Regions from separate parts of the Agromyces sp. NPDC127015 genome, predicted to be linked through region 2. Evidence: predicted binding sites of a transcription regulator. Region 2 holds the regulator's gene; the other holds the start of a gene.

Region 1 (10,991 bases), on a different contig from region 2:
GGTGCTTGCGCTCCTTGAGCTCGACCTCGGTGGCCGCGCCCGCCTTGATGACGGCGACGCCGCCGGCGAGCTTGGCGAGGCGCTCCTGGAGCTTCTCGCGGTCGTAGTCGGAGTCGGTGTTGTCGATCTCCTTGCGGATCTGCGCGACGCGGCCGGCGATGGCCTCCTCGTCACCGGCACCCTCGACGATGGTCGTCTCGTCCTTGGTGATGATGACCTTGCGGGCCTGGCCGAGCAGGTCGAGGGTGACGTTCTCGAGCTTGAGGCCGACCTCCTCGGAGATGACCTGGCCGCCGGTGAGGATCGCGATGTCCTGGAGCTGCGCCTTGCGGCGGTCGCCGAAGCCGGGAGCCTTGACGGCGACCGACTTGAAGATGCCGCGGATCTTGTTCACGATCAGGGTCGCGAGCGCCTCGCCGTCGACGTCCTCCGCGATGATGAGCAGCTGCTTGCCGGTCTGGATCACCTTGTCGACGATGGGCAGCAGGTCCTTGATGTTCGAGACCTTGCTGTTGACGATCAGGATGTACGGGTCTTCGAAGACCGCCTCCTGACGCTCGGGGTCGGTGACGAAGTACGCCGACAGGTAGCCCTTGTCGAAGCGCATGCCCTCGGTCAGCTCGAGCTCGGTGCCGAAGGTGTTCGACTCCTCGACGGTGACGACGCCCTCCTTGCCGACCTTGTCGATCGCCTCGGCGATGAGCGCACCGATCTGCTCGTCGGCGGCCGAGATCGAGGCCGTGGCGGCGATCTCTTCCTTCGTCTCGACGTCCTTCGCGTTCGCGAGGAGCTCGGCCTCGACGGCCTGGACGGCCTTCTCGATGCCGCGCTTCAGCGAGATGGGGTCGGCGCCTGCGGCGACGTTGCGGAGGCCCTCGCGGACGAGCGCCTGAGCGAGGACGACCGAGGTCGTGGTGCCGTCACCGGCGACGTCGTCGGTCTTCTTCGCGACCTCCTTGACGAGCTCGGCGCCGATCTTCTCGTACGGGTCGTCGAGTTCGATCTCCTTGGCGATCGAGACGCCGTCGTTCGTGATCGTGGGGGCGCCCCACTTCTTCTCGAGCACGACGTTGCGGCCGCGCGGGCCGAGGGTCACCTTGACCGCGTCGGCGAGCGTGTTGAGGCCGCGCTCGAGGCCGCGGCGGGCCTCTTCGTCGAAAGCAATGATCTTTGCCATGTGTGTCTCTCGTCCCTTCTCGGACGTCTTCAAAGATTCGTGGTTTAGCACTCAAAACGAGTGAGTGCTAAGACGATTCTGGCACTCTCGTGCTGGGAGTGCAAGCGAGCACCGGACCCTTCCGCACGCTCGCGGCGAACACCCGCCGCTGCGTGCGCGGCGGTCCGAGACCTCCCGGATGCCTCGTGGCCGGCGCCGTTCAGGGCGCGAACTTCACCGAACCCGACTTCGGCACGAGTTCGATCCAGGTGTTGCCCGGCGCGAGCCGAAGCGGCGACCCGTCGTCGGCGGTGAGCACGATCGGCGCCGCCTGCGAGTCCTTCTTCCAGGTTCCGTGGGCGGTGCGCCCGGCGCTCGAGACCCACACCTCCCCCGAGCCGACCATCACCGTCTTCGGCACCTCGCCGTATCGCCAGTCGATGCCGACCCGCATCGTGACGACATTCGTCGCACGGACGCGTTCGCCGCCCTCCTGCGTGTCGGCCCGCCCCTCCTGCGAGCGGAGCCAGCTCGAGGTGCCCGCGTCCCAGTCCCACGAGGGGTTTCGGGCATCGGAGAACACGAGCGCGATCTTCGAGGTCGGTGCCGCCTTCAGGGCGGGGTCGGCGAGCGGGTCGGCCGTGCCGTACGCGAACTGCACCGGGGGCGGATCGAGCTTCGCGTTGCGCCCGACCGCCTCCTTCGAGCGCAGGATCACGTCGTGCGGTCCCGGCCGCTCGTCGGCGCGGTGGAAGAGACCGGTGTCGTCGTAGTCGAACACGATGTTCTTGAGCGGGGTCGCCATCATCATCGCGACGAACTGGTCCTGCCCGCCCGAGTACGCGATGATGCCGCCGAGCGGCGTCACGATGTCGGGATCCATCGGCCGGATCGACCGGACCGGTCCCACGCTGTCCGGCACGTCCGAGTGCCAGACCGCGACGTAGCGGGTGATGCCGCCCTCGACGAGCTCCTCGAAGACGAGGTCGGTGCGGTTGAGCGCGATCTGCGGCCGCGCCTCCTCGTGGTCGTCGATCTTGACCGCGAGCGACGGGTGCGCGGGCGCCGCGGGGTCGGTCGTGGTGCCGCGCAGCGGCGAGAACGAGACCGCGACGGGCTGCGACGTCCCGACCGGCCGCGGTTCGGCCGACGGCGTCGGCGCCTCGGTCGGTTCGGGCGGTGACGACTGGCACGCCGCGGTGACGAGCACCGCCGCGGCGAGCACGAGGACGGCGATCGCACGTCTCGCGCCCGGGCGGACCCCCTTGACCATGCCGTCATCGTAGCCATCGCCGGGCTTCGCCGGCCGGGATGCGGCCCGGGACACGCCGCGCCCGCCGCACGTCGCCGGGTCGCGCGACGAACCCCACGAACACCGAACGCGCCGCCGATCGGCGACGCGTTCGGGACGCTCGGATGACGCTCAGGCGGGACGCACCGCCTCGGCCTGCGGCCCCTTCGACCCGGTGCCGACCTCGAAGACGACCTGCTGGCCCTCTTCGAGCACCTTGTACCCGGCCATGTCGATGGCCGAGTAGTGGACGAAGACGTCCTGGCTGCCGTCGTCGACGGTGATGAAACCGTATCCCTTTTCAGCGTTGAACCACTTGACGGTTCCGTTCGCCATGCGTTGCTCCCATAACTGCAGTGTGTCGATCAGCACGTGCCTGTCGCCTGTACCGGGCCGGCTCAGTCGATGCACTGGCACGAGCCCCGAGGGGGCGCCTGCACAGCGCGGGCGCGAGCGACCAATTCCAGATACTCACAGACCCGACATCCCGCGCACAAGGGGTCCGATGCAACGAATGGTCGCAGAATGGCAACGATTCGCGGGCGATCAGCCGGCGGACGCCTCCGCGTAGTCGGAGCCCAGGACGAGGACGAGCGGCGTGCCCGTCTCGGCGAAGCTCTCCGACAACCGGACGTCGGCTTCCGGCAGGAGTCCGGCGACCCCGCGCGCCGCGCCCTCGAGGTCGGGTGTCGCATAATAGACGACCGTCTCCGTGATGTCGTTCTCGCTGGCGTTCGCGGTGGCGCCCACCGTGACCCCGCCGGCCGTCAGCGTCTCGCTCGCCTTCGCCGCGAGGCCCGCCGTCGAGGTGCCGTTGAGCACCGTCACCGGCACCGGTGCGATCGTCGGCGGGGCCGTGGCGGCGGGCGACGCCGACGCCGTCGCAGCGGGCCCGCCGCCCGAGATGTCGAGGCGGTCGTTGAAGATCATGACCCCCGCGATGCCGATGCCGGCGAGCACGACGGTCGCGAGCGCCGCCCAGCCGAACCTGATCCACTTCGCACCGCGGCGGGCGGGAGCGCGATGCGCGCCGACGCGGTCGATGCCGTGCGGGATCGAGTCGAAGCGGTCGCGGGGGAACTTCTGCGCCATGGGGTCCAGATCGGGGTCGGGGCCGGCTCAGTCGAGCGGTCGGCCGAGGGAGAGCGAACGTTGCGATCTCGCCGCGCGGCGTGCGGACCGCAGGCGTTGCAGTCGCTTGACGAGCATCGGGTCGTGGCGCAGCGCCGCCGGCGAATCGATGAGCTCGCCGAGGATCCGATAGTAACGGGCGGCCGAGATGCCGAACTCGTCGCGGATCGCCTCGGCCTTGCGGGCCGGCTGCTGCCACGCGCGCGCCTCGAAGGCGAGCACGCGCAACTGGCGATCGTCGAGCGGGGCGTCGTCGGGGCGGTGCGGCACGCGCTCGGCGCTCATCCGGTCCTCCCGTCGCGCGAGCCGGGCGGCCCGCCTGCAGCACATCCTAGGCAACGCTCGCCGAGAGGCCGCCGCATGGCGGCGTGTGTCACCGCGGAACAGCCGGGCCGCTCGCGGCGTTGCATCCGATGTCGTCGCCGCCCCTGAGAACTGCGACGATGGAACCGACCCCGTGAACGAGAGGAGCGCCCATGTCACACCCGGTGCAGAAGAGCGATGAGGAATGGCGCGCCGAGCTCGACCCCGCACGGTACTCGGTGCTCCGTGAGGCCGCGACCGAGCGGCCGTGGTCGGGCGAACTGCTCGACGAGGAGCGCGCCGGCGTCTACACCTGCGGCGCATGCGGTGCCGAGCTCTTCAAGAGCGGCACCAAGTTCGACTCGGGGTGCGGCTGGCCGAGCTTCTACGAGTCGGTGCGGCCCGAGGCGGTCGAGCTCATCGAGGACCGCACCCTCGGCATGGTGCGCACCGAGGTCCGCTGCGCGGCGTGCGGCTCGCACCTGGGGCACGTCTTCCCCGACGGGTTCGGCACGCCGACCGGCGACCGCTACTGCATGAATTCGCTCGCGCTCGGCTTCACGCCCGAGCAGTGACGACGGATCCGGCACGCCGGGCGGCGCTCCTGCGCCGCTCGGCACCCAAGGTGACGGAGGCCGCGCCCGACGACGCCGAGCTGCTCGTGCTGCTCGAGGCGGTGGAACGGGTCGCCGATCACGCGGGCCTCCGTCCGTGGCGGACGATCGCCCTGCGCGGCGACGCGCGGAGGCGGCTCGGTGCCGCACTCGTCGAGGCATCCGGTCTCGACGGCGCGGCCGCCGACAAGCTCGCGGCCAAGCCGTTGCGCGCCCCGCTCCTCATCGCGCTCGTCGTGCGCCGCACCTGGCACCCGAAGGCTGCCGACTGGGAGCAGGACGCCGCGGCGGCCGGCGTCGCGCACATGCTGAGCCTCCTGCTCGACGAGGCCGGCTGGGGCGTCATGTGGCGCACCGGGCCGTATACGAGGCATCCGGCCGTCGCCGACATGCACGGCCTCGCGCCCAACGAGCAGCTGCTCGGCTGGCTCTACGTCGGCGGCCGCGACGGCGAACGGGCGCCGAGGGGCCCGGCCAGGCCGCCGCAGTTCAGCTCGATCGATTGACCGCGTCGGGGCGCTCGACGACGTCGGAGCGGTGCCGGTGGCGCGACCACCGGATCGATGCGACCGCGACCGCGGCGAGCGCGAGGAGGGTGCCGCCGATCGTCGCCGCGTCCACGGCGCGTCCGGTCGGCAGGAAGAGGTCGAGCGCGAGCGCGCCCGCGAGCTGTCCGGCGACGCCGCACAGCGCGAGCAGGAGCACGCCGACGACGCGCACGACGAGCGCCTGGCCCGCGATGAAGATGCAGCCGATCGCCCCGCCGGCGTAGAGCCACGGTTCGGTCGGCAGGCGTTCGGGCCAGCCTGCGGCGACGCCGTGCACGACCGCCGCCGCGACGAGAGCGACGGTGCCGACCGCGAAGTTCACGAACGCCGCCGTCAGCGCGCTCGACGCCTCGGCCTTGACGCGGCCGTTGACGGCCTGCTGCCACGAGACGGCGAGGCCGGCCGCGAACGGCAGCAGCATGACGACGAACGGCACGTCGTGGGCGAGCTGCGCCGAGACGGCCCAGGCGATCGCCGCGAGGGCGAGGACCGCGCCGAGCACCCGGGTCGGCGAGAGCGGCCTCCTGCCGCCCGGGCCGAGGCCCGCGAGGTCGAACACGATCCCGCCGATCGTCTGGCCCGCGACGATCGCGACGGTGAACATCGCGACGCCGAGGAGCCCCGCCGACAGGCCCTGGGTCGTGACGAACCACGCACCGCTCAAACCGCCGAGCACCATCCACCAGGCGAGCCGGCGCGCGCCGAGCGCGGCGATCACCCGCCGGAGGCCGACCCGACCCGGACGCCACACGCAGAGGGCGACGGCGAGGATCACGAGCCCCGACCCGAACGAGATCGCGGCGGCCGTGAACGCGTCGTCGAGGTCGGCCGCGAGCGCGCCGTTGACCCGCGACTGCAGGGCCGTGAACGCCCCGAACACGATCGCCAGCGCGATGGCGATCCAGCGCGGCATGCGGGTGCGTTCGGCGTGCTGGTGGTGCTCGTGCACGTCGGCGGGATGCTCGGTCAAGAGCCGACTGCGGGACTTGAACCCGCAACCCCCGTATTACAAGTACGGTGCGCTACCAATTGCGCCAAGCCGGCATGGCCCGACCGGTGCGGGCCCCGACAATCCTACTCGGAGCCCGGCCGCCGGTGTGCGGAGACGACGAAGGCCCGGCGACGCGCGCCGGGCCTTCGTGCGATCGCGATGGGTCAGCCCGCGGGCGTGGGCGTCGGGGTGGGCGACGGGGTCGAGTTCGACTCCGAGAACGCCTCGCCGGTGGCCTGCAGCACGAACGACTGGAACTCGGCCGGGTCGGTGAGCGAACCCTGGTACTGCTTGCCGTTCACGAGCACCGTCGGGGTGCCCTTGATCGACTCGAGCTCCGAGTTCGGCACGGGCTGGGTGAGCGCGCGGGTCGTCGCCTCCTGCACCCACGACTTGAACTGGGTCTCGTCGATGCACTTCTCGATCGTCGACGTCGACTTGGCACCCGACTGCGACACGAACTCCTTCAGCTGGTCGTTCGTGAGGCCGTCGCTGCCCTCCTCGGGCTGGTTCTCGAAGAGCAGCGCGTTGAAGTCGAGGAACGCCTCGGGCGAGGTGTCGGCGACGCACGCCGCCGCGTTCGCGGCGCGCAGCGAGTACTGGGTGCCGTTCGATCGGTTCGTGAGGATCGCGAGCGGGTGCACCTCGAGCGTCGCCGCCCCCTGCTCGACCATCGTGCTGATCGCTTCGCCGTTCGTCGTCTCGAACTGGCCGCAGAAGGGGCACAGGTAGTCGACGTAGACGACGATGTTCGCGACCGTGCCGCTGTCGTCCTGCTCGGTCGGCTTGGGCGTCGCACCGGCTGCCAGCGCCGGGGTGTCGACCGGCGTGATCGTGCCGTCGGCCCCCGTGAGCACGATGCCGTCGCTCGCCATGTTGGCGGGGCCGGGGCCGGCCGGCTTCACGCTGTTGAAGATGAGCGTGCCGACGAGCGCCGCGATCGCGATGACCGCCACGATGATTCCGCCCTGGATCAGCACCTTGTTGCGGCGGTCGCGCTTCTTCTGCGCCTCGCGGAGCTCGCGCGCCTTCTCGCGCGCGGCCTCCCGCTGCTGGTTACGGGTGGGGCGTGGCTGGTTGGATCCGCCGTTGCTCATCGATGGTCACTCCGGTCGCTGTGTGGGCACGCCGAAACAGGGGGGCGCACGTGAACACGATAGTAGGAACGGCATCTGGGAATCACCCGAACCCCGGCTGGACATCGCGACGACGGTCTGGCGGTCCGCCCCGAGAGGTCCGTGCGAGGCATCCCCGCGAATTCCTCCGTGGTCGGGAGCCTCTGCCGCGCGTGCGATACTGAGGAGGCGTCACCGTCGACGCGCTTCCATTCACAACGGATCGTCCGGCACGTACCTGCCGGTGAAGGAGAGAAATCAACATGGCGTCAGTCACGTTCGACAAGGCCACCCGCCTCTACCCGGGCGGCACCCGCCCCGCGGTCGACCAGCTCGACCTCGAGATCGCCGACGGCGAGTTCCTCGTGCTCGTCGGCCCGTCCGGCTGCGGCAAGTCCACGTCGCTCCGCATGCTCGCCGGCCTCGAAGAGGTCAACGACGGCAACATCTTCATCGGCGACCGCAACGTCACCGACGTCCCCCCGAAAGACCGCGACATCGCGATGGTCTTCCAGAACTACGCGCTCTACCCGCACATGACGGTCGCCGAGAACATGGGCTTCGCGCTCAAGATCGCGGGCGTCGGCAAGGACGAGCGCGCTGCGCGGGTCCTCGAGGCCGCGAAGCTGCTCGACCTCGAGCCCTACCTCAGCCGCAAGCCGAAGGCCCTCTCCGGCGGCCAGCGCCAGCGCGTCGCGATGGGCCGCGCGATCGTTCGCCAGCCCCAGGTCTTCCTCATGGACGAGCCGCTCTCGAACCTCGACGCCAAGCTCCGCGTGCAGACCCGCACCCAGATCGCGTCGCTCCAGCGCCGGCTCGGCGTCACGACCGTCTACGTCACGCACGACCAGACCGAGGCGCTCACGATGGGCGACCGCATCGCGGTCCTGAAGGACGGCCTGCTCCAGCAGGTCGGCACCCCGCGCGACCTGTACGAGAAGCCGAACAACGTGTTCGTCGCCGGCTTCATCGGCTCGCCCGCCATGAACCTGTTCCACGCCGACCTCGTCGACTCCGGCGTCAAGTTCGGCACGGCTGTCGTTCCCGTCGACCGCGACGTGCTCGCCGAGGCCAACGGGGCTGTCGCCACGATCGGCGTGCGCCCCGAGGACATCGTCGTGTCGGCGACCCCGGGCGAGGGCCTCGAGGTCGACGTCGACCTCGTCGAGGAGCTCGGCGCCGACGGCTACCTCTACGGGCACTCGACCGTCGAGGGCAAGCGCACCGACATCGTCGCGCGCGTCGACGGCCGCCTGCACCCGAACGCCGGCGACAAGGTCTACCTCACCGCGACGCCGAACCACGTGCACCTCTTCGACGCCGAGTCGGGCGACCGCCTCGGCAACAAGGCCGTCGTCAGCTGACGCGCCTCACGACGATCGATGCCGGTCGGGCCCTCGGCCCGGCCGGCATCGTCGTCTCCGGCGGCGCCCCGCGCGAGGCATCCCGTTTCTGCAACCGCCGCAGGGCTGCAAGGATCGACATATGAGCGGTTCCCTCTCGATCACCTCGGCCATGACCGACCCGGCGCTCCTCGATCTGCCGTGGAACCTCCCGCTCGAGTCATGGCCGTCCGACGCGATCGCCGCGCTGCCGAAGGGCATCTCGCGGCACCTCGTGCGCTTCGCCCATCTCGGCGGCCACGTCGTCGCGATCAAGGAGACGACCGCCGAGATGGCGCGGGGCGAGTACGAGATGCTGCGCACCCTGCAGCGGCTCGAGATCCCCTGCGTCGAACCGGTCGCGGTCATCACGAACCGCACCGACGACGAGGCCGAGGAGCTCAAGCCCGTGCTCGTGACGCGGCACCTGCGGTTCTCGCTGCCGTACCGGGCCCTGTTCTCGCAGACGCTGCGACCCGACACCGCGACCCGGCTCGTCGACGCCCTGGCGGTGCTGCTCGTGCGGCTCCACATCGTCGGCTTCTTCTGGGGCGACGTGTCGCTCTCGAACACGCTCTTCCGCCGTGATGCCGGCGCGTTCGCCGCCTACCTCGTCGACGCCGAGACCGGCAAGCTCTTCGAGGGCGGCCTCTCGAACGGCCAGCGCGAGAACGACCTCGAGATCGCGCGCGTGAACATCGCCGGCGAGCTGCTCGACCTCGAGGCCGGCGGCAAGGTCGCCGACGAGCTCGACCCGGTGCGCATCTCGAACGGCATCGTCGACGCCTACCGCAAGCTCTGGGGCGAGCTCACCGGGCCGGAATCGTTCCCCGGCGCCGAGCGCTGGCGCATCACCGAACGCGTCAACCGCCTCAACGAGCTCGGCTTCGACGTCGAAGAGCTGGCGATCAAGACGGATGCCTCGGGCACGACGGTCCGCATCCAGCCGAAGGTCGTCGACGCGGGCCACCACCAGCGGCGCCTGCTGCGCCTCACCGGCCTCGACGCGGGCGAGAACCAGGCCCGGCGGCTGCTCAACGACCTCGACTCGTACCGCGCGGCGTACGGCAAGGCCGACCTCGACGAGGAGATGGTCGCGCACGAGTGGCTCATGCGGGTGTTCGAGCCGGTGGTCCGCGCCATCCCGCTCGAGCTGCGCCGCAAGCTGGAGCCGGCCGAGGTGTTCCACCAGCTGCTCGAGCACCGCTGGTTCATGGCGCAGCGCGCCGGACACGACATTCCCCTCGCCGAGGCCGTGACCTCGTACGTCAACGAGGTGCTGCGGCACCGCCGCGACGAGGCGACCGTGATCGACCCGCCGACCGGATCGATCACGGCGGCGATGGACGTCGTGCCGACCGAGACGGCTGCGATCAGCGCGATCGACCCCGACGACGAGGACGACTGGCGGCTGAAGGTCTGACGCACGGGCGTCGCGCCCGCGGGTCGGCGCCCGCGGGGGTCGGCGCCCGTGGGTCGGTCGCGCGGCGGCGCGCTCGTTACTCGGCGGCGCGCAGCTTCGCGATCTCGTAGAGCGTGACCGATGCGGCGATGCCCGCGTTCAGCGACTCGGTCGAGGCGCTGATCGGGATCGACACGATCGCGTCGCACGTCTCGGCGACGAGGCGCGAGAGCCCCTTGCCCTCGCTGCCGACCACGATGACGATCGGGCGATCGGCCCAGCTGAGGCCCGGCAGCGACACGTCGCCGTCGCCGTCGAGGCCCAGCACGAAGACACCGCGCTCCTTGAGGCTCTTGAGCGTCTGCGTGAGGTTCGCGGCCATCGCGACGGGCACGCGAGCCGCGGCGCCCGCGGAGGTCTTCCACGCCGCCGAGTTCACGCCGACCGAACGGCGCTGCGGCACGATGACGCCCTGGCCGCCGAACGCGCCCGTCGACCGCAGGATCGCGCCGAGGTTGCGCGGGTCGGTGACGCCGTCCAGGGCGACCAGCAGCGGCGTCTCGTCGCGGGCGATGACCTCGTCGAGCAGTTCGATCGGGTGGGCGTACTCGTAGGGCGGCACCTTGAGCGCGAGGCCCTGGTGCACGCCGCCGTCGCCGGCGAGCCGGTCGAGCTCGGGCCGCATGACCTCGAGGATCGGGATGCCACGGTTCGTGGCGAGCTTGACGGCCTCTTTCACCCGGTCGTCCATCTCGACGCGGGCGGCGATGTACAGCGTCGTCGCGGGAATGCGGGTGCGCAGCGCCTCGACGACCGAGTTGCGGCCCGTCACGATCTCCGACTCGTCGCCGGACTTGGCGCGGCGCGATGCGCCCGAGGCGCCGCGGGGCGCGCTCGCGCCCCGGCCCTGACCTGCGACCTTGCCGGCCGGCTTGCCCTTGCCGCCGGCCGCGGCGTAGCGCTCCTGCGCCGCCTTGCGCTTGCCGGCGGGGTGCCAGGCGCGATCCTCCGCCTTCGGGGTCGGGCCCTTGCCCTCGAGCGCCTTGCGCCCGTGCCCG
Region 2 (10,991 bases):
GGCGTGACTGCATAGCGCAGGCGGCCGCGGCCGTGCCATGCCTCGACGAGGGCGGCCGCTTCCTCACGCGCTCGCTCGGGCGTCGTGTAGAGCCCGTCGAGCAGCATCCGGTCGCCGACGACGAGCCCGCTCGTGATGCGCAGGCCCGACGACGACGCCGCGCCGAAGAACTCGCGCATGGCGCCGGCGAAGTGCGATCCGAACACGAGCGCACTCGTCGTGCCGGCCGCCGCGAGCGCGTTGAGGAACTGCGGGGCGACCTCGCGCGCGTACGCGTCGTCGACGAACCGCGTCTCCTCGGGCAGGGTGTACCGGTCGAGCCAGTCGAGCAACGGCAGGCCGAGCCCCGCCATGGAACGCAGCTGCGGGAAGTGGACGTGCGTGTCGACGAGCCCGGGAAGCAGCACGCCGTCGCGCAGGTCGACGACCGTCGCGTCGGGGTGCCGCCGGGATGCCTCGTCGAATGCGCCGCGGAAGCGGATGACGCCGCCTTCGACGACGATCGCACTGTCGGCGTCGTAGCGCGCCTCGCCGCCCTCGAACGGGCTGACGGGCGTGTCGACGACGGTCGCACGGTAGAGCTGGGAGGGAACCATCGTTGGGACCACCTTTCGGCCCCGCCAGCTGATGCGTATCGACGCACCGGCCGGCGTTGCCTGACCGATGCATGGTTCGACACTGAATCTGCAGCGCATCGGTTATCCATGCGAACGATGCGCCGACGACACGCTACGTCGGTTGCCTGCGGAGGGCAAGCATTTCGGGTCGAACGGGTCAGCGGTGCCGGGCGGTGGCGCGCCGTTCGAGCTCGGCGACGGCGCCGAGCACGACCGCGGTGAAGCCGTCGGCCGCGGTCAGGCTCACGAGGTGGGTCGCCCCGGGCACGACGACGAGCCGAGCGTCGTGCGCCGCGCGCAGCAGCCGCCGTTCCTGCAGCCGGAAGTGGTCGTAGCGTCCGTTCACGAACCAGATCGGCACCCGGACGGCGTCGAGCGCCGCCACCGGATCGAGGTGCCCGACGGCCGCGAGCGCGGGGGCCATCACGTCGAGTGCGACGCCGCCTGCGACCACATCGGCGAGCGCGTCGGGCGCGAGGAAGAGGGCGGCGGTCGCGTCGTTCAGCCATCGTCCGCGATCGGGCAGACGGGCGATGGCCGCGGCGATCGACCGGTAGGCGGCGAGACCTGGCCCGCGAGGCACGGTCCCGCACGCGGCCGCGACGAGGCCGTCGAGACGATCCGGATGCCTCGCCGCGAACTCGATCGACAAGTAGCCGCCGAGGCTGAGGCCGACGAGCAGACGCGGCGGCGCGGCATCCGGAGCCGTCCCATCGGTCGGCGGCGGGTTCAGCGCCTCCTCGATCACCGCCATCGCGGCGTCGATCGAGAACTCCTCGGCCATGCGCGACCCGTGCCCGGGCAGGTCGACCGCGACGACGTCGACGCCGTGCACCGTGAGCGCGGCGACCTGCCGCCGCCACATCGTGGCCGAGGTTCGGATGCCGTGCACGAGCACGATGCGGGCGCCGACCATGCTCACCCCGCCCTGATCGCCCCGATCTCACGAGCCCGGGCGACGGCCGCGGTGCGCGAGCCGACGCCGAGCTTCGTGAAGATGTGCACGAGGTGCGACTTGACGGTCGCCTCGCTGAGGAAGAGCGACTTGCCGATCTCGCGGTTGGTGCGACCCTCGGCGACGAGCGCGAGCACCTCGGCCTCGCGCACCGTCAGGCGCTCGCCCGTGGCGCGGGAGGCGTCGAGCTTCGCGGCGAGCTCCGGTGCGAGCGCCCGATCGCCCTCTGCGGCGGCGCGCACGGCCGCGATGAGCGTCTCGGGCGGTGCGTCCTTCAGGAGGTAGCCGCTCGCGCCGGCTTCGATCGCCCCGAGGATGTCGGCGTCGGTGTCGTAGTTGGTGAGCACGAGCACCCTCGGTCCGTCGGGCTCGGCGCGCAGCCGGCGGGTCGCCTCCGCACCCTGCATCGCGCCGGGGAACTGGAGGTCCATGAGGACGAGGTCGACGCCCTTCCGGCCGAGACGCACCGCGTCCTCGGCCGAGGACGCCTCGCCGACGACCTCGAGATCGACCTCGCGTTCGAGCATCGCGCGGATGCCCGCCCGCACCACCGGGTGGTCGTCGGCGAGCAGCAGCCGGATCATGCTGGCACCACCGGGATGCGGATCGACAGCGCCGTGCCCTCGCCGGGCGCGGATTCGACGTCGGATCGGCCGCCGAGCTCTTCGGCGCGCCGCCGGATCGAACGGAGGCCGTACTCGCCGGCAGCGGCCGTCGTGCCGTCCGCGGCGGCTGCCGCGGCGCGTCGGGCGACGGCCTCGACGTCGAAGCCGATGCCGTCGTCGACGATGTCGAGCGCGACCTCGTCGCCGAGGTAGGTCAGCGTGAGCGAGCACGTGCGGGCGTCGGCGTGCTTCACGACGTTCGCGAGCGAGCCCTGGGCGATCCGCAGCAGCGCCGCGTCGACCGCCATCGGCAGCACGACCGGGTCGCCGCTCGTCGCGAACTCGACGCGTGTGTCGGCGCCCGACTGGTGAGCCTGGTCGTCGACGGCCTCGGCGAGCCGGCGGAGCGCGGCGGGCAGCGTCTGCTCGTCGAGCGACGGCGGGGTGAGCTCGCGGATGAACCGGCGCGCCTCGCCGAGATTCTCGGCCGCGGTCTCGCGGGCGAGCACGAGCTTCTGACGCACGCTCTCGTCCGAGACGTCCCGCTCGGCCGCATGCAGCAGCATCTGGATGCTCGAGAGTCCCTGCGCGAGGGTGTCGTGGATCTCGCGGGCGAGCCGCTCGCGCTCGGCGAGCGTGCCGGCCTCGTGGCTCGCGGCCGCGAGTTCCTCGCGCGTCGCGATCAGGTCGAGGATGAGCGCCTGGCGCTCCCTCGTCTCCTGCGCCATCGCGCGGTAGCCGAGGCCGATCACGATCGCGACGCCCGCGCTGATCAGCGGTCCGAGGATCGAGCCGACCTCGTAGCCGAGGTGGCTCGCCGTGCCCCAGACCGAGAGGCCGAAGGTGACGACGACGAGCGGCACAGCGATCGGCGCGGCGAGCACGTGCAGCTCGAGGAAGAACAGCGGGAAGGCGAGGAAGGCGGCGTCGGGGGTGAGCGCCGACATCGCGACCCAGAGCGCGAGGAGCATCACGAGCCAGACGACGCGCGCCCACGTCGGCAGGTGCCGGTGCGCCGTCGCGACCCCCGCGCCGTAGCAGGCGAGGAACGCGATCGCGAGCACCGTGATCGGCACCTCGTCGGTGTCGTCGGAGATGAGCGCCCGCACGATGACGAAGAGCGTGAGCCCGACGACGAGCAGGTGCAGCCCGAGCCGAAGCGCGATGAACACCGGGCGCAGCGCCGATTCGGCCCCGCGCGACGGGTTCGGCAGGGTCGCGCTCATGCTGCGAGCGTAGCCGCGGCGCCCGCCGCGAGGCATCCGTCGAAAGTCGGAAGCCGAATCATGGGAGAATCGACAGGATGTCTCCGAGAGCTGTGAACCCGCCGGTGCCCGCCGCCACCGACCCCGCGTTGATCCGAAACTTCTGCATCATCGCGCACATCGACCACGGCAAGTCGACGCTTGCCGACCGCATGCTGCAGATCACGGGCATCGTGTCCGATCGCGACATGCGGGCGCAGTACCTCGATCGCATGGACATCGAGCGCGAGCGGGGCATCACGATCAAGAGCCAGGCGGTGCGCATGCCGTGGCAGGTCGAGGATGCCTCGGGCGAGAGCCGTGCGTACGCGCTCAACATGATCGACACCCCCGGCCACGTCGACTTCTCGTACGAGGTCTCGCGCTCGCTCGCCGCGTGCGAGGGGGCGATCCTGCTCGTCGACGCCGCCCAGGGCATCGAGGCGCAGACCCTCGCGAACCTCTACCTCGCGCTCGAGAACGACCTCGAGATCATCCCAGTGCTCAACAAGATCGACCTTCCGGCGGCCGAGCCCGAGAAGTACGCGCGCGAGCTCGCCGACCTCATCGGCGGCTCGCCCGACGACGTGCTGAAGGTCTCCGGAAAGACGGGCGTCGGCGTCGAGGAGCTGCTCGACCGGGTCGTCGAGCGCATCCCCGCGCCGGTCGGCAACGCCGACGCAGCACCCCGTGCGATGATCTTCGACTCGGTCTACGACAGCTACCGCGGCGTCGTCACCTACGTGCGCATGGTCGACGGCCAGCTGAACCCGCGCGAGCGCATCCAGATGATGTCGACCCGCGCGACGCACGAGATCCTCGAGATCGGCGTCTCCGCGCCCGAGCCCACGCCCACCAAGGGCCTCGGCGTCGGCGAGGTCGGCTACCTCATCACCGGCGTGAAGGACGTACGCCAGTCGAAGGTCGGCGACACGGTCACGACGGCGGTGAAGCCCGCCGCCGAGGCGCTCGCCGGCTACACCGAGCCGCTCCCGATGGTGTTCTCGGGTCTCTACCCGATCGACGGCAGCGACTATCCCGAGCTGCGTGAGGCGCTCGACAAGCTGAAGCTCTCCGATGCGGCGCTCGTGTACGAGCCCGAGACGTCGGTCGCGCTCGGCTTCGGGTTCCGCGCCGGCTTCCTCGGCCTCCTCCACCTCGAGATCGTGACCGAGCGGCTGCGCCGCGAGTTCGGGCTCGACATCATCGCGACGGCGCCGAGCGTGGTCTACGAGGTCACGACCGAGGACAAGAAGACCGTCACCGTCACGAATCCGAGCGAGTTCCCGACGGGCGCGAAGATCGCCGAGGTGCGCGAGCCCATGGTGAAGGCCGCGATCCTCGCCCCGAAGGACTACGTCGGCACGATCATGGAGCTCTGCCAGTCGCGCCGCGGCAGCCTGCTCGGCATGGAGTACCTCGGCGAGGACCGCGTCGAGATCCGGTACAACATCCCGCTCGGTGAGATCGTCTTCGACTTCTTCGACCAGCTGAAGTCGAAGACGGCCGGGTACGCGAGCCTCGACTACGAGCCGGTCGGCGACCAGGCGGCCGACCTCGTGAAGGTCGACATCCTGCTGCAGGGCGAGCAGGTCGACGCCTTCAGCGCGATCGTGCACCGCGACAAGGCCTACGCCTACGGCGTGCTCATGACCGGTCGGCTGCGCGAGCTCATTCCCCGCCAGCAGTTCGAGGTGCCGATCCAGGCCGCGATCGGTGCGCGCATCATCGCGCGAGAGTCGATCCGTGCGATGCGCAAGGACGTGCTCGCCAAGTGCTACGGCGGTGACATCACCCGCAAGCGCAAGCTCCTCGAGAAGCAGAAGGAGGGCAAGAAGCGCATGAAGATGGTGGGCCGGGTCGAGGTCCCGCAGGAGGCCTTCATCGCGGCGCTGTCGGGCGACACGGAGACCAAGAAGGACGCCAAGAAGTAGCGCGCGGCCCGCCGCGCGCGAAGGAACACGGATGACTCGCAGAAGCACGTTCACCGACCAGTCGGTCACCTACGGGGCGATCGGCGCCACGCTCGACCCCGATTTCCTCCGCTACCCGCCGGTGGGCCTCCGGCCCGCCGAGGACGCGGTACGGCTCGGCTCGGGCCAGGAGCGGTTCGACCGCTCGGCCGAGGCGCTCATGACGTGGGGCATCCAACGGGGAGCCGGGTTCACGATCGCCGACGTGTCGGCCGGCACCGGGGCCCAGTACCCCGGCATCGTGTTCGACCCGACCGGCGCCCCGCTCGCCGACCAGCCCGCGCCCCGCACGGAGGACCGGTTCGGCGCCGACGGCACCCCGTACATCGCCGCGGGCATGACCGCGACGCTCGAGCACAAGCGGCGGTTCGGCACGGCGAAGACCCCCGTGCTCGTCGTCTACGTGATCGACGAACCGAACCGGATCGGCTTCGCCTACGGAACGACGGCGCACGGCGCCGAGACCGGCGAGGAGTCGTTCATCCTCGAGCACCGCGACGACGACACGGTGTGGCTCACCATCCGCTCGATCCTCGCGACCGCGGGCGGCGTGCGCGCCGTGCTCTCGCCGTCCACCCGTCGTCGTCGTCGCGAGCTCACCCGCAGGGAGCTGCGGGCGCTCCACCCCGCCGGCGGCGTGTAGGCGTGGGCTCGGCGCTGCCGCTCGGCGAACCGGCTCCGGCCGACGGCCTGCTGCCGGCCCAGGCGGCCGCGGGCGCCGCGGACCGCGCGTTCGGCGTCTACGTGCACGTGCCGTTCTGCCGGGTGCGGTGCGGGTACTGCGACTTCAACACGTACACGTCCGACGAGCTGCGCGGCGCCCGGCAGGCCGACTACGCGGGCCAGGCGATCGACGAGATCAGGATGTCGCGGCGCGTGCTCGAGGCATCCGAAGTCCCCTCCCGCCCGGTCGAGACCGTGTTCTTCGGCGGCGGCACGCCCACCCTCCTGCCCGCCGCCGACCTCGTCGAGATGCTCGGCGCCGTGCGCGACGAGTTCGGCCTCGCGCCCGGCGCCGAGGTCACGACCGAGGCGAATCCCGACTCGGTCGGACGGCGAGAGCTCGACGAGCTCGCGGCCGGCGGGTTCACGCGCGTGTCGTTCGGCATGCAGTCGGCGGTTCCGCACGTGCTGGCGGCGCTCGACCGCACGCACGACCCCGAGCGGGTGCCGCAGGTCGTCGAGTGGGCCCGCGACGCAGGGCTCGACGTCAGCCTCGACCTCATCTACGGCACGCCGGGGGAGTCGCTCGACGACTGGCGGCGCAGCCTCGAGCACGCCATCGCGCAGCGCCCCGACCACCTGAGCGCGTACGCGCTCATCGTGGAGGACGGCACGAAGCTCGCCCGGCAGATCCGCCGCGGTGAGCTCGCGACGCCGTCGGACGACCTCGAGGCCGACATGTACGAGCTCGCCGACGAGTCGCTCGCCGCGGCCGGCTACGACTGGTACGAGGTCAGCAACTGGGCGCGCGGCACCCGGCACCGGTCGCGCCACAACCTCGGGTACTGGCGGGGCGACGACTGGTGGGGCGTCGGCCCGGGCGCGCACAGCCACGTCGGCGGCGTGCGCTGGTGGAACGCGAAGCATCCCTCGGCGTACGCCGAACGCCTCGCGAAGGGCATCTCGCCCGCCGTGGGCCGCGAAGTGCTCGACGGACCGACGCGCGAGACCGAGCGCGTGCTGCTCGCGACGCGGATCCGGGAGGGGCTCGAGCTCGCCTCGCTGCACACCGGCGGCCGTCATGCGGTCGCCGGGCTCATCGCAGACGGCCTCGTCGACGCGAGAGCCGCCCTCTCCGGCGTGCTGACGCTCACGCGGAAGGGGCGGCTCCTCGCCGACGCGGTGGTGCGGCGGCTGCTCGACGCTCCGGTGGTCGAGTAGCGCCCGACGACGCGGGGCGCGGATCGAGAACCGGTGCGGACGAGCTCAGTTGACGAACTTGATCGCGATCGGGTAGACGTACGGCTCGCCCTTGTTCGCCGCGATCGCGGCGATGATGCCGAAGACGATCGAGCAGATCCACGCCGCGGCGAGGATGATGAATCCGATCAGGATGAACGCGGTGATCCAGCCGACGACATAGGCGATGAGCAGCGTGATCTGGAAGTTCAGCGCCGTCGCCGCGTGGCCGCGGACGAACGGGCCCTTGTCCTTCAGGATGAGGTAGCCGATCAGCGACGGCAGGACGCCGAAGATGATGCCGCCGATCTGGATCAGCGTCGCCCAGAGCTTCTCGTCGGACGGGCTGAGCGGCTGGTTCTGCTCGTAGGGGTTCACGGGCGGGGGAGGTGGCGGGGTGCCCTCGGACATGGTCTCTCCTTGATCGGGCCGCCGGGCGGCGGCGGGTCGCTGTCATGCTGGCACAGACGAGCGCGCCGCGGAAGAGTTCCCGCGGCGCGCTCGGCAATGCGTCGTCGAACCGGCTACTTGATGAGGCGGATGGCGAAGGGGTACCGGTAGTGCACGCCGTCCTTCGCCTTGAGGTACGCGAGGATCGAGAACACGACGACGGTCACCCAGAGCGCGGTCGGCAGGAGCCACCCGACGTACCCCCAGAACCCGAAGGTCACGAGGGCCAGCACCATGTTCACGATCACGATCGCGACGTACGCGATGATCGCCGTGATCTGGAAGTTGAGGCCCTCCTTCGCCTCGACGTTCGTGAACGGGCCGCGGTCCTTGAACACGAGCCAGATGATGAGCGAGGGCAGCGGGCCGACGATGCCGCCGAGCTGGGCGAGCGAGCCCCAGAGCACGTCCTGGTCGTGGGCGAGGGGGGCGGCCGGCTGCGGCTCGGGGGCGGGGGGCGGCGGTGCGGAGTCGCTCATGGGCATGCCTTTCGGGGGCGGGAACGGTCGGGTGGAGGCGCGGGCCGCGGGAACGGGGGCGGCGCGCGGAACATCCATACGGTAGCGCCCCGGTGGGACCGCGGCAACGGCCGGGTCACGGGATGTCGCGATATGATTGGCACTCCGATCGATCGAGTGCCAAGCCGTGCAGAGGAAGCGAGGGCCATGGTCTCCGAACGCAGTCTCGCGGTGCTCCGCGCGATCGTGCAGGACTATGTCGCCTCGCGCGAACCCGTCGGCTCGAAGACGATCGTCGAACGCCACGCCTTCGGCGTCTCGGCCGCGACCATCCGCAACGACATGGCACTCCTCGAAGAGGAGGAGCTGATCGCGGCGCCGCACACGTCGTCGGGCCGCATTCCGACCGACAAGGGCTATCGCGTCTTCGTCGACCAGCTCACCGACGTGCGTCCGCTGAGCTCGGCGCAGCGACAGGCGATCGAGACCTTCCTCGGCGAGTCGAGCGACCTCGACGAACTGCTCGCCCGCACCGTTCGCCTCATCTCCCAGCTCACGAAGCAGCTCGCGGTCGTGCAGTACCCGAGCTTCTCGAGTGCACGGGTGCGTCACGTCGAGCTCGTCGCGCTCGCACCCTCCCGCGTGCTCTGCATCCTCATCGCCGACTCCGGCCAGGTCGAGCAGCGGCTCGCCGAGCTCGCCGAACCGGTCGACGACGAGACGCTCGCGTCGCTCCGGCACCGCCTCAACGAGCTCGTCGCGGGCACCACGATGACGGATGCCTCGGAGCTGCTGTCGGGCGAGCTCGACGTCGTCGACCGGCGCCACGCCGCGGTGCTGCACACGCTCGCCGCGACGCTCGCCGACCAGGCGCGCCAGCAGCGCAGCGACCGGCTGGTCGTCGCGGGTGCCGCGAACCTCGTGCGCACCGAACAGGACTTCGCCGGGTCGATCCTCGGGGTGATCGAGGCGATCGAGGAACAGGTCGTGCTGCTCAGGCTCTTCGGCGAGATGGCGACCGACGAGCACGCCGTCGCCGTTCGCATCGGCCGAGAGAACGCCTCGTTCGGCCTCGGCGAGACGTCGATCGTGTCGAGTGCGTTCGAGATCCCCGGGCGCGACATCTCGCGCCTCGGCGTCGTCGGGCCGACCCGAATGGACTATTCCAACAGCATGGCGGCCGTCCGCGCCGTCGCCCGATACCTCTCCCGCACGCTCGGCGAGAACTGACCAGCCGCCGTCCGAACCGACCGGCGCAACCGAAAGGACAAGCCCTCCGTGGCCGACCACTACGAGGTCCTCGGCGTCTCCCGCGACGCCACCCCCGACGAGATCAAGAAGGCGTACCGCCGCCTCGCGCGAGAACTCCACCCCGACGTGAACCCGGGCGCCGAGGCATCCGAGCGCTTCAAAGAGGTGACCCACGCGTACGACGTGCTGAGCGACCCCAAGCAGCGCCAGCAGTACGACCTCGGCGGCGGCCAGGGCGGCTTCGGCGGCCAGAACTTCGGCGGCTTCGGCGACATCTTCGAGACGTTCTTCGGTGCCGGCCAGCAGAGCCGTGGCCCGCGGTCGCGGCGTGAGCGCGGCCAGGACGCCCTGATCCGCGTCGAGGTCGGCCTCGACGAGGTGATCTTCGGCACCCATCGCGACATCGAGGTCGACACGGCCGTGCGCTGCGAGACCTGCCAGGGGTCGTGCTGCCAGCCGGGCACCTCGCCCGTCACGTGCGACATCTGCCACGGCAGCGGCCAGATCCAGCGCCAGGTGCGCTCGCTCCTCGGCAACGTGATGACCTCGAGCCCGTGCGGCACCTGCCGCGGCTACGGCACGATCATCGCCACGCCCTGCATCACCTGCCAGGGCCAGGGGCGCGTGCGCGCACGTCGTACGGTGCCGGTCGACATCCCTGCGGGCGTCGACACGGGTGTTCGCCTGCAGATGCCGGGCTCCGGCGAGGCCGGCCCCGCCGGTGGACCGAACGGCGACCTCTACCTCGAGATCAAGGTCAAGAACCACGAGGTGTTCAGCCGCAACGGCGACGACCTGCTCGCGACCCTCGAGGTCGCGATGACCGACGCCATCCTCGGAACGGACGCGACGATCCCCGGTCTCGACGGCGACGTCGAGCTCGAGGTGAAGGCCGGCACGCAGAGCGGCGAGATCCTGACCGTGAAGGACCGCGGGGTCACCAAGCTCCGCGGCAACGGCCGCGGCGACCTCAAGATCGGCGTGCAGGTCGTCACGCCGACGAAGCTGTCGTCGAAGGAGCGCGATCTGATCTCGCAGTTCGCGGCGTCGAAGCGGTCGCCCGAGCCCGAGCTCAGCCACTTCCAGCAGGGGCTGTTCGCCCGGCTCCGCGACCGGTTCCTCGGCTGAGCGGAGTCCGCAGATGAGCAGCCTGTACCTCGACGAGTCCCTCGACCTCGGCGCGCTCGCCCCGGGCGCGGAGGTGCGGCTCACGGGCGACGAGGCGCGGCACGCCGTCACCGTCGCGCGCATCCGCACGGGCGAGCGCATCGCGATCGGCGACGGGCGCGGGGTGATCGTCCGTGGCTCGGTCGTCGCGACCGAGCCCCGCGAGCTCGTGCTCGTCGCCGACGAGGTCGCCGTCGAGGAGCGTCCCTCCCCGGCGATCACGCTCGTGCAGGCCCTCGCGAAGGGCGACCGCGATGAGATGGCCGTGCAGGCGTCGACCGAGCTCGGCGTCGACGCCGTCGTGCCGTGGGCCGCCGCCCGTTCGGTGTCGCGGTGGGAGGGCCCGAAGGCCGAGAAGGGCAGGCGCCG

Evidence for each region. Region 2 encodes HrcA, which represses chaperone genes, less so after heat shock. Its sites were predicted from a motif close to TTNGCACTCGNNNNNNNCGAGTGCNAA; they were not measured.
Region 1: a site for HrcA is predicted at 1,222-1,248, ahead of groL (chaperonin GroEL). Genes of this name have one in related genera too.

What each region holds. Positions count from the first base shown of each region.
Region 1 covers NZ_JBHXDI010000005.1:155,460-166,450, reverse strand. Annotated here, with positions in the region: gene groL (chaperonin GroEL) at 1-1,177, opposite strand, end outside; gene ACFWGP_RS15510 (DUF3048 domain-containing protein) at 1,377-2,429, opposite strand; gene ACFWGP_RS15505 (cold-shock protein) at 2,580-2,783, opposite strand; gene ACFWGP_RS15500 (LytR C-terminal domain-containing protein) at 2,994-3,539, opposite strand; gene ACFWGP_RS15495 (DUF3263 domain-containing protein) at 3,567-3,863, opposite strand; gene msrB (peptide-methionine (R)-S-oxide reductase MsrB) at 4,055-4,456, shown strand; gene ACFWGP_RS15485 (nitroreductase family protein) at 4,453-5,001, shown strand; gene ACFWGP_RS15480 (DMT family transporter) at 4,985-6,013, opposite strand; tRNA gene ACFWGP_RS15475 (tRNA-Thr) at 6,015-6,087, opposite strand; gene ACFWGP_RS15470 (thioredoxin domain-containing protein) at 6,199-7,131, opposite strand; gene ACFWGP_RS15465 (ABC transporter ATP-binding protein) at 7,413-8,513, shown strand; gene ACFWGP_RS15460 (DUF4032 domain-containing protein) at 8,635-9,954, shown strand; gene rlmB (23S rRNA (guanosine(2251)-2'-O)-methyltransferase RlmB) at 10,031-10,991, opposite strand, start outside.
Region 2 covers NZ_JBHXDI010000001.1:740,371-751,361, forward strand. Annotated here, with positions in the region: gene guaD (guanine deaminase) at 1-596, opposite strand, end outside; gene ACFWGP_RS03440 (alpha/beta fold hydrolase) at 775-1,533, opposite strand; gene ACFWGP_RS03445 (response regulator transcription factor) at 1,536-2,156, opposite strand; gene ACFWGP_RS03450 (sensor histidine kinase) at 2,153-3,403, opposite strand; gene lepA (translation elongation factor 4) at 3,481-5,355, shown strand; gene ACFWGP_RS03460 (DUF1990 family protein) at 5,387-6,037, shown strand; gene hemW (radical SAM family heme chaperone HemW) at 6,040-7,278, shown strand; gene ACFWGP_RS03470 (DUF4870 domain-containing protein) at 7,324-7,707, opposite strand; gene ACFWGP_RS03475 (DUF4870 domain-containing protein) at 7,821-8,225, opposite strand; gene hrcA (heat-inducible transcriptional repressor HrcA) at 8,412-9,434, shown strand; gene dnaJ (molecular chaperone DnaJ) at 9,483-10,583, shown strand; gene ACFWGP_RS03490 (16S rRNA (uracil(1498)-N(3))-methyltransferase) at 10,597-10,991, shown strand, end outside.